DNA from 3 places in the Phyllobacterium zundukense genome. Region 1 is predicted to be linked to each of the others. Evidence: riboswitches for the same ligand, from Rfam matches in the RefSeq annotation. Region 1 holds a riboswitch; each other region holds the start of a gene.

Region 1 (3,276 bases):
CTCGGATCGAGTTTTCGCTTCCGCTATTCGCACCAGCTCTCCGGCGGCCAGCGCCAGCGCGTTGCCATCGCCCGCGCTCTGATCCTGGAGCCGTCGATCCTGCTTCTGGACGAACCGACCTCGGCGCTCGATGCCTCGGTCCAGGCGGAGGTCTTGAACCTGCTTGAGCAAATTCGGCGCGACCGCAAGCTGACATTCGTCATGGTCAGCCATGATCTGGCCGTCGTCACCCATATGTGCGACCGCTTGATGGTGATGCAGAATGGTGCAGAGGTGGAGCGTCTGACAGCATCGGAGCTGGCCAAGCGCAAGGTGACGCAGGAGTACACGCGAAACCTGCTGGTGGCGAGCCAGGGGTTTGTCCGGCCGGACGCAGCGCTCTAGGGCAGAAACTTTCATATGATTTTTACCATTTCGGTAATGAATCCGCGGAAATCGCGTCTCGGCACCCCGATCGTGAAAATCTGAACGAATTTCCTAAGCGGGCATTTACTCCAGGAAATCAATTGTTCCACTCAACGACTGGAGTGGGACATGAAGCGTTTTCGAGATTTCCTGAAAGACCGCAGCGGGGCCACGGCCCTTACATTCGCATTGATGCTCGTGCCGATCATGGGGATGACCGGGCTTGCTGTCGACTACAGCGTCGCGACCAATGAACGGGCCACGTTGCAGGATGCTGCCGATGCGGCGGCGCTAGCTGGTGCGTCAGTATTTACCGGTGCAAACAAGCAAGCTGCCGAAGATCGCGCAAGGGCTTATCTGAAGGCAAATCTCGGGATGGCCAAATACGGTGCAGTCACAGTCAATTTCAGCGCTGCGAACCAGCGAATAACCGTCAGTCTCGCTGGGCAGACTCAAACAACGTTCATGCGTATCCTCAATCAGGACACGATGGCGGTTGGTGTCAATGCGCAGGCATTGGCACCCCTGAAGCCAAGCAGTGCTACAATCAAGGTCGATAATATCTACGGTCACTGGTTCAAGCGCGTCACCGTTGTTGCCGTAAAAAACGGCGTTGAGACCACTGTTGGAACGGTTGTGTATCAACCCACAGATCACAGCTTTGAGAGTGGAAGAGGCACCGGTACAACCGTTCCGACAAAGGATCAGATGACAACGATCACGCTTTCAGATTACGACAGCGTCTATTTGAAAATGCAAGTCAAGGAAGACGGCTGTGATATAGGATATCGCAATCCCGACGCATCGAAAACGATTGTTAAATGTGTAGTTGACGCGAAGAAGACCAGTTACAACAGGACGTATACGACAAACAATAAGGACACGGTACATTATCTCTTTGTCGACGGGAAACAGCTTCCCCCTCAGTCAACGCCACCCCTCACGGACATTTTCAGCTGTGACGGCGGAACTCATAAGCATGCTTGGGAAGACGGAGGTGGTTGGGCGAAACAGGACGTCTTCTACACCGTGACATCGGCCTGCAAATCCGTCGATGGCGAACTTGTCCGTCTGACACACTGATCAACCGAGCGGCGCAATTGACTTTGATCTTGCGCCGCTCCATCATGACTTCATTCCGAGGGGGGCACTGTACAGTGCTGAGATAGCGTCGAGCTGGACCCTTGAACCTGATCCGGGTTATGCCGGCGTAGGAACGGGAATTGAGCATTCTTCACGCCCTCTGCCTTGTCTTCGCACATATCCGGATCTCCAACCTGTTCACGATGGAGTCCAGACTGTGCGACCAAAAGTAGATTTCCGGCTGAATGCCATCGTCGATGTCGACGCGATCGGCGGCGACAAGGATCTGGGCGAGCTTGCACTTGCAGCCGCCCGTGGCGGCGCCACGATCATCCAGTACCGCGACAAGAATTCACCGACGCGCTCGATGGTCGAGCGGGCGCGGGCAATCCATGCGGCGCTGAAGGGCACGGGTGTGACGCTGGTCATCAATGACCGCATCGACGTGGCGCTGGCTGCTGGGGTCGAGGGTGTGCATATCGGCCGCGAGGATATGACTGTCGGCGATGCCCGTGCCTTGCTTGGACCGGGTGCGATCATTGGCCTGACCGTTAAAAACGAAGCCGACGCGCAGGCAGCCATCCAGGGCGATATCGACTATGCCTGCATTGGCGGTCTGTTCGAGACACCGGCCAAGCATAATCCCGACGGTCCGATCGGCTTCGACGGCTTCAGCCGCCTGGCGCCGATCATCCGCAGGGTGAAACCAAGCCTGCCGATTGGCGCTATCGCCGGCATAGACCTTGAGCGGACGCCGCCTGCCATTGCTGCCGGAGCGGACGGTGTCGCGGTCATTTCGGCGATCTTCCGCCAGGCCGATCCGCAAGGCGCAGCCGCTGCCTTGCGCGCCGTGGTCGATGCATCGCTCAAGGAGCGGGCATGACCGCAATCGCCCCGACCGCCATTGCCATGACCATTGCCGGGTCCGACAGCGGCGGTGGGGCGGGAATCCAGGCGGATCTGAAGACCTTCTCGGCGCTCGGCGTCTATGGCACGAGCGTGCTCACCGCCATCACCGCACAGAACACGCGCGGGGTTACCGCCATCGAGAATTTGTCACCCGGCATTATCCGCGCCCAGATCGACGCGGTGCTGTCGGATATCGACGTGCAGGCGATCAAGATCGGCATGGTTTCGACGGTCGAGACAATCGAGACCATAGCAGGGGCGCTCGAGCATTGGGGTCGAAGGGCCGTGCTCGATCCGGTGATGGTGGCGACGTCGGGCGACCGCCTGCTGCAACCGGAGGCGATTGAAGCTTTGCGGCAGCGACTACTGCCGCATGCACTGGTGCTGACGCCCAACCTGCCTGAAGCGGCTTTGCTGACGGGCGAAGCCATCGCGGCAGACGAAGCGCAAATGGCACGGCAGGCGGAGCGGTTGCTGGCACTTGGCCCTGCGGCTGTGCTGATCAAGGGCGGTCATGCGAAGGGCGAATTGAGCACCGATCTGTTATTTGATGGCGAGACAGTGCATCGCTTGTCGAGCCCGCGCATCGCGACCAATCATGATCATGGCACAGGCTGCACGCTGGCAGCGGCGATTGCTGCCGGGCTGGCGAAGGGCGCGGATTTGCGCGGGGCGGTGGGGCAAGCGAAGGCGTATCTGACGGCGGCGATGGCCGCTGCCGATGATCTCAGAGTGGGGCAGGGACGCGGGCCGGTGCACCATTTTTACCGGTGGTGGCCGGCGTCGCAGCCGTCATGATGTCCTGCCGCTCGAATGGCAGGGGAACCACCGCCGGAAGCACGACCTGTTCCTCGACATAGGCAAGTTGCGTCGGTGTCG
Region 2 (3,276 bases), 820 kb from region 1:
GCAGGCTGAAGCCTTCCTCCGCAGGCCGCCCTGTCCGGCTTAGAAGGAGCAGGACAGCGATGGTCAGGCACAATTGTACCAGGGTCAGGGATACCGCACGGGCAATATCGAAGTCGAAATGCAGCGACTGGTAGATTGCAACCTCCAGTGTTGTCGCACGCGGTCCGCCGCCAAGCGTGAGGACGATGGTGAAGGAGGTGATGCACAGCATGAAGATCAGGCCCGAAATGCCGGAGAGGTTGCGCAGGATCACTGGCCATTCGATCAACCGGAACCGTGCCCAACCTCGCATACCCAGCTGCGACGAGAGTTTCCAGTAATCTTCGGGAATGGAATCAAGGCTCGAAAGGATGAGACGTGCCGCCAGCGGCAGATTGAAAAACACATGGGCGATGAGAATGCCGGTCAGGCCATATATATTGGGAATGACATCGAGGCCGAGGCCACGGAAAGCTGCAGCGAGCAGACCGTTGCGACCATAAATGCTGGTGATGCCGAGGACCGCGACAAGTGCGGGCAGGGCCAGCGGCAGAGCGAAGAGCCGCAGGATCATCGCGCGTCCGGGGAAATCCGGATGCGCGTGCAGCGCGCGGGCAAGCGGAATGGCAAAGGCCACCGAGAGCAGCATGGAAAGGATCGCCTGCAGCAGTGTGAAGCGCGCGATCCTCCACAAATAACTGTCGAAGGCGGCGAAACCTTCCGTGCTGCCACGCAATGCTTCCATTGCAAGACTGAGCAACGCGCCGCCCGCGAGCACGGCCAGGAATGCGAGGGCGAGGGCCCCCGCCAGGGGTTTCGGTGAGCGGGCGGATATCACAGCGTTACAGGCTCATGGCAGACAGCCATTCATCGATCCAGGCCTTGCGGTTCCTTGAGACTTCCTCCGGCGAAAAGATTAATGTCTTTTCCGGTTTTACCAGCGTTTCAAAAGCCGGATTGAGCGGCGCGCTTGTCTTGGCGGCCGGGAACATCCAGTTGTTTTCCGGGATCGCATCCTGGAATGCGGTGCTGGTGATGAACGCCAGGAACTGCGCCGACAGCGGATTTTTTGCGCCGTTCACTGTTTGCGCGGCTACTTCCACCTGCAGATAATGACCCTCTTTAAATGCGGCAGCCTTGTAGCGTTCAGTCTTCTCCGCAATCAGATGATAGGCGGGCGAAGTGGTGTAGGAGAGAACAAATGGCGCTTCACCCTTGGTGAACAGGCCATAGGCTTCCGACCAGCCGGGCGTTACCGTCAACACGCGGTCCTTCAGCTTGCCCCAGGCTTCGCCAGCCTTGTCGCCATAGACCGATTTCACCCAGAGCAGCAGGCCGAGACCGGGTGTCGAGGTGCGCGGGTCTTCGATGACGATCTTCTGTTTCGGATCGCCTTCGACCAGTTCTTTCAGACTCGTGGGCGGATTTTTCAGTTTTTCGGTGTCATAGATGACGGCGAAATAACCATAGTCATAGGGAACGAATGTATCGTCCTTGTAACCTCCAGGAATGGCGATCGCACTGGTGTCGATGCCATGCGGTGCAAAGAGACCGGTTTGGCTGGCCTCATAGGTCAGGTTCGTGTCGAGGCCGAGAACGATATCGGCCTTTGTCGACGCCCCCTCAAGTTTCAGCCGGTTAAGCAGCGCAACGCCATCGGTGACTGCCACGAACTCGACGGTGCAGCTGCACTGCTTCTCGAAAGCGTCCTTGACTTTCGGACCTGGACCCCACTCTGCGGTGAAACTTTCATAGGTATAGACGGTTAGCTTGCCGTCGGCCTTTGCCGGGGCTGTCAGGCCGAGCGCCAGCGCGCCAACCAGAATTGCTGATTTCACAAGTGTATTGAACGGCCGCATCGGCGTCTCCTATGGTTACAATTCAAAAGGATTGATGCGCCGGCTTTTCCTGCCGCGTCTAATCCCTCCGCCGGTACAAACCGGATCAGGTTCCGCGGGTTGGCAGGATTTCTCCCAAAGCCTCTCAGCCTGTCTCAGTTGGACAGGCACCCCGTTAGAGCGTTGCAAACATTAAAGATAAAGCTGCAGCGGCGCAAGCAGGGTTACCTTGCTGTCTAACGATATACGCCTCCTTTGCCACGCCCGCCTTTGCGTCTGGCCATTGAGTTGGTGGGAAAGACGGGCGGTCGTCGAAGCGCGTCTTTTGGTAGTGATATGCGATCCGAAGACCGCCCGTCCGGCGTTTTTCTATCGCATCCGTTCCGCGTCGCGACGGCAGCGGCCGGGCTCGTAGCCCTTACCTGACCCACCGCCCCTCACAGTGCTCGTCCAGCACGCACCGGTCCTAGTACCGGCAGGGGAACCCTTGGACGCAACTTCCCCGGACAGCGGGTCATCCGTTACCCGCCATCGGAGGCGCCGATCCTCTCCCCGCTTCGAACGGCTCCGGAAGCAGTTCCCCGTGGAAAGGACCGAGTTAGAATAGCTGAGGTTGGAGGGTGTTGGATAAGTTGGCGGGAATATTTGAAAGCGGTGGGATCGTGCAAGGTTCGACCGGCACCTTTCTTCTCCAACAATGCAGGTGCCTCCCTCTCCGTCATCCTCGGGCTTGACCCGAGGACCCATGGCAAAGGGGCGAGAATTTATCCACCATCCCGACGCGATCCAGGGAACGAAACCGTCAACGCAAACGGCCATTGGGAATTTCACTTTGCTGGAATGCGTTGCGTGCCGTGATATCTCAGTCCTTCTCAACCGTGGGTCCTCGGGTCAAGCCCGAGGATGACGGAGAGGGAGGCGCTTTTCGATCACGGCAAGATCATCGCGAAACGATCCCTCTCTTGAATTTTCCAAGGATCACGTCGGGATAGTTTCGGTCCCGCTCCATCAAAGCTATGCGGCTGACCTTACCCATGCTATGGGCGATTCATGAGCAAATTCGTTATTCTTCTCGGCGGAATCGTCCATGTTACCGACCGTCTCCGGCAGCTCGTAGCCGGGGCCCGGGTTCTGGCGGCAGACGGGGGTATTGCGCATGCCGAAGCGCTGGGTCTCACACCGGAGCTCTGGCTTGGCGATTTTGACTCGACATCTCCTGAGCTCGATGCCCAGTACGCTGATGTGCCCCGTTCGGTTTTCCCCGCAGCCAAGGACATGACCGATGGTGAGCTGGCACTGAATGAAGCCTGGCGGCTCGGTGCCACCGAAGTCATCCTCTGCGGTGCGTTCGGCGGTCCGCGCACCGATCACACACTCCTGCATTTGACGATGGCGACCCGTTATGCGGCCGAAGGACGAAAGCTCGTTCTCTCCAGTGGCAGCGAGGAGGCGCACCCGC
Region 3 (3,276 bases), 1.7 Mb from region 1:
CGACATGAGTTCATGGGCAACGGCAAGGCCCGCAACGCCGGCCCCCCTTACCAGAACGTCCACGACGTCAGGCCCCGCTGTTGAGCGGCATGTAGAGATCGCCGCCCTCGCGGAATTTCTCCGCCATGGCCGCCATGCCTTCCTTCTGCGCCTCGGCGCGGATGTCATGGGAAATCCGCATGGAGCAGAATTTCGGTCCGCACATGGAGCAGAAATGCGCCACCTTGTGTGCTTCCTTGGGCAGGGTCTCATCGTGATAGAGCCGCGCCGTTTCGGGATCGAGCGACAGATTGAACTGGTCTTCCCAACGGAACTCGAAGCGTGCCCGCGACAGGGCGTCATCACGCAGTTTCGCCGCCGGATGCCCCTTGGCCAGATCCGCCGCATGAGCTGCAATCTTGTAGGTTATCACGCCGACTTTCACGTCGTCGCGGTTGGGCAGGCCAAGATGCTCCTTCGGCGTCACATAGCAGAGCATCGCCGTACCGAACCAGCCGATCATCGCGGCGCCGATACCCGACGTGATGTGATCGTAGCCTGGCGCAATATCCGTGGTGAGCGGTCCGAGCGTGTAGAATGGCGCCTCGCCGCAAACGGCAACCTGCTTGTCCATGTTTTCCTTGATCTTGTGCATCGGGACGTGACCTGGCCCCTCGATCATCACCTGGCAGTCCTTGGCCCAGGCGATCTGCGTAAGTTCACCGAGCGTTTCGAGTTCGGCAAATTGCGCCGCGTCATTGGCATCGGCGATCGAGCCCGGCCGAAGGCCGTCACCCAGGGAAAAGCTCACGTCGTAGACGCGGCAGATATCGCAGATTTCCGCGAAATGTTCGTAAAGGAAACTCTCGCGGTGGTGATGCAGGCACCACTTCGCCATGATCGACCCACCACGCGATACGATACCTGTCACGCGATTCACCGTCAGCGGGATATAGTGCAGCCGCACACCGGCATGAATGGTGAAATAGTCCACACCCTGCTCGGCCTGTTCGATCAGCGTATCGCGATAAACCTCCCATGTGAGGTCCTCGGCGATGCCGCCAACCTTCTCCAGCGCCTGATACAGCGGCACCGTCCCGATCGGCACAGGCGAATTGCGGATGATCCATTCGCGAATATTATGAATGTTGCGCCCAGTGGAGAGGTCCATCACCGTGTCCGCACCCCAGCGCGTCGCCCATACCATCTTCTCAACCTCCTCTGCCATCGAGGAAGTGACCGCGGAATTGCCGATATTGGCGTTGATCTTGACCAGGAAGTTGCGACCGATAATCATCGGCTCAAGTTCTGGATGGTTGATATTGGCTGGTATGATTGCCCTGCCCCGGGCGATCTCCTCGCGAACGAATTCCGGGGTCACATAATCCGGAATGGCGGCGCCAAATGATTCGCCATCGCGCACAGCTGCCGTTCTGGCTGCCACGCGGCCGAGATTTTCCCTTATTCCCACATATTCCATTTCCGGTGTGATGATTCCGGCTCGCGCATAGGCAAGCTGGGTGACGGCCTTGGTACCCACTGCCTTCAGCGGCTGATTGCGGATGGGAAATTCCGGCGTCAGCCGCTCGCCCGTGGCGAAACCATTGTCCGCGGGGATGATGTGACGCCCTTCATAGGAACGGGTGTCGCCCTGCGCGGCGAGCCAGCGCTCGCGGATACGTGGAAGACCCTTGGCGATATCGATCGCAGCGGAAGGGTCGGTATAAGGGCCGGAGGAATCGTAAACCGTGACATTGGGTTCGCCGGCAGTCGGATGAACAGCGATTTCGCGCATGGGCACGCGAATATCGGGATGAATGCGTCCGGTCTTGTATGTTTTGGTCGACGCCGGCAGGGAGCCGGTCGAGACGGTCGGGGCAGAAACAGTTGGGGTCATTGCGGTCATCATCAGGTTCCTTTGCAGTTTATTTGCGTGGAAACCCAGTTCTGTGCCGGAAGGATGAAAGGAGTTCGCGAGTCTGAATACAGACGATATTGTGCCGGAGCACGACTCGCGAAGACTTTTGCACCGTCCCTACGCCAGTATGAACTGGATCAGGTTCAACGGGTCACTGCGCTGCAAAGCCAGCAGTATCTCAGCCCCTTGTCGGGACTCCCCTGGTGAATAACCCTAACTGACCCGCTCGCGACTTCGTTGTCAAGCGGGTGTATGTTCTATGCTGCGCGAAGCTGTTTCAACGCGCCAGCCCATTTGGTTAGCTCGCCGAGCATGTTCGTTGCGCTTGTCACGATGCTTTCACTTGGCTGGAATACGCCTTCATCGTTGATGTATTGCTGGTAGGAATGTACCGGAACGCCTTCCGGAATGGGAACCATGCGCAATCCGGCCATCAGTCCCTTGACTGATTCGACCGAGCGCAAGCCGCCCGAGACGCCGCCATAGCTGACAAAACCGGCAGGCTTGTAGTTCCACTCCTGCCAGAGATAGATCATCGCATTGGTCAGCGGCGGCGGGGCGAAATAATCATATTCCGGCGTAACAAAAACATAGGCATCACCCGAATCGACAATCTCGCTCCATTTCCTTGTATGCGCGTGTTCGTACTTTTTCAGGCGAGGATGATTGGGTTCGTCAAAGATCGGCAGATTGATCTCGGCAAGATCGACCAGAACAGGGTCAAACCGGCCATCTTGCCTGGCAAATTCATTAAACCATTTTGCAACTGCGGGGCCTCCGCGGCCCGGCCGTGTGCTGGCGATGATGATGTTGAGCTTGAGTGCCATTGCCGCGTCTCCATAAGGCGTGAATCTTGTCGCCTATGAATAGGAAGGCTTTGCCGCACTGCACAAGAAGGCACTTTTTGGAAACCGGATATTCTGTTCTCGCTCAAAAGCAAACGACTGGAGGCTTTTAAGAATTCAGCCTGATTTGAGCAAAACGAAACCCGCTACAGCAGAGGCCGTGCGGGTTCTGTCGCGTTTACAAATGACCGGTCGGGCCGGTCATGGATTTATCGGTTGAAATCGCCGCCAGTGCTGCCGTTCGGACGGGCAACCCGTTCCTTTTTCTTCGGACCGGGCAACAGGCCTTCGCGCTGTGCCTGCTTGCGTGCAGCCTTGCGGGCACGGCTTACGGCTTCAGCCTTTTCACGGACGCGGCGCTCGGACGGCTTTTCGAATGCCTGGCGCGCCTTCATTTCGCGGAAAAGACCTTCCCGCTGCATCTTCTTCTTCAGGACCCGCAGGGCCTGTTCAACATTGTTGTCACGGACGAGAACTTGCAATCGTTTTCCTTACCCATGCTTGCCTCGTCTTGCAGAATCACAATTGACCACA

What was found. A riboswitch is a leader RNA that binds a small molecule or an ion and turns the genes downstream of it on or off. The one in region 1 is predicted to bind thiamine pyrophosphate.
Region 2: linked by a shared signal. The riboswitch ahead of thiB (thiamine ABC transporter substrate binding subunit) and the one ahead of thiE (thiamine phosphate synthase) in region 1 are both predicted to bind thiamine pyrophosphate.
Region 3: linked by a shared signal. The riboswitch ahead of thiC (phosphomethylpyrimidine synthase ThiC) and the one ahead of thiE (thiamine phosphate synthase) in region 1 are both predicted to bind thiamine pyrophosphate.

What each region holds. Positions count from the first base shown of each region.
Region 1 covers NZ_CP017940.1:3,304,772-3,308,047, reverse strand. The annotation lists gene BLM14_RS16630 (ABC transporter ATP-binding protein) at 1-384, shown strand, start outside; gene BLM14_RS16625 (TadE/TadG family type IV pilus assembly protein) at 535-1,488, shown strand; TPP riboswitch at 1,537-1,639, shown strand; gene thiE (thiamine phosphate synthase) at 1,706-2,371, shown strand; gene thiD (bifunctional hydroxymethylpyrimidine kinase/phosphomethylpyrimidine kinase) at 2,368-3,195, shown strand.
Region 2 covers NZ_CP017940.1:172,900-176,175, forward strand. The annotation lists gene thiP (thiamine/thiamine pyrophosphate ABC transporter permease) at 1-817, opposite strand, end outside; gene thiB (thiamine ABC transporter substrate binding subunit) at 822-1,838, opposite strand; TPP riboswitch at 1,884-2,002, opposite strand; gene BLM14_RS00845 (thiamine diphosphokinase) at 2,868-3,276, shown strand, end outside.
Region 3 covers NZ_CP017940.1:1,087,026-1,090,301, reverse strand. The annotation lists gene thiO (glycine oxidase ThiO) at 1-63, opposite strand, end outside; gene thiC (phosphomethylpyrimidine synthase ThiC) at 68-1,885, opposite strand; TPP riboswitch at 1,994-2,109, opposite strand; gene BLM14_RS05270 (NADPH-dependent FMN reductase) at 2,155-2,724, opposite strand; gene rpsU (30S ribosomal protein S21) at 2,952-3,224, opposite strand.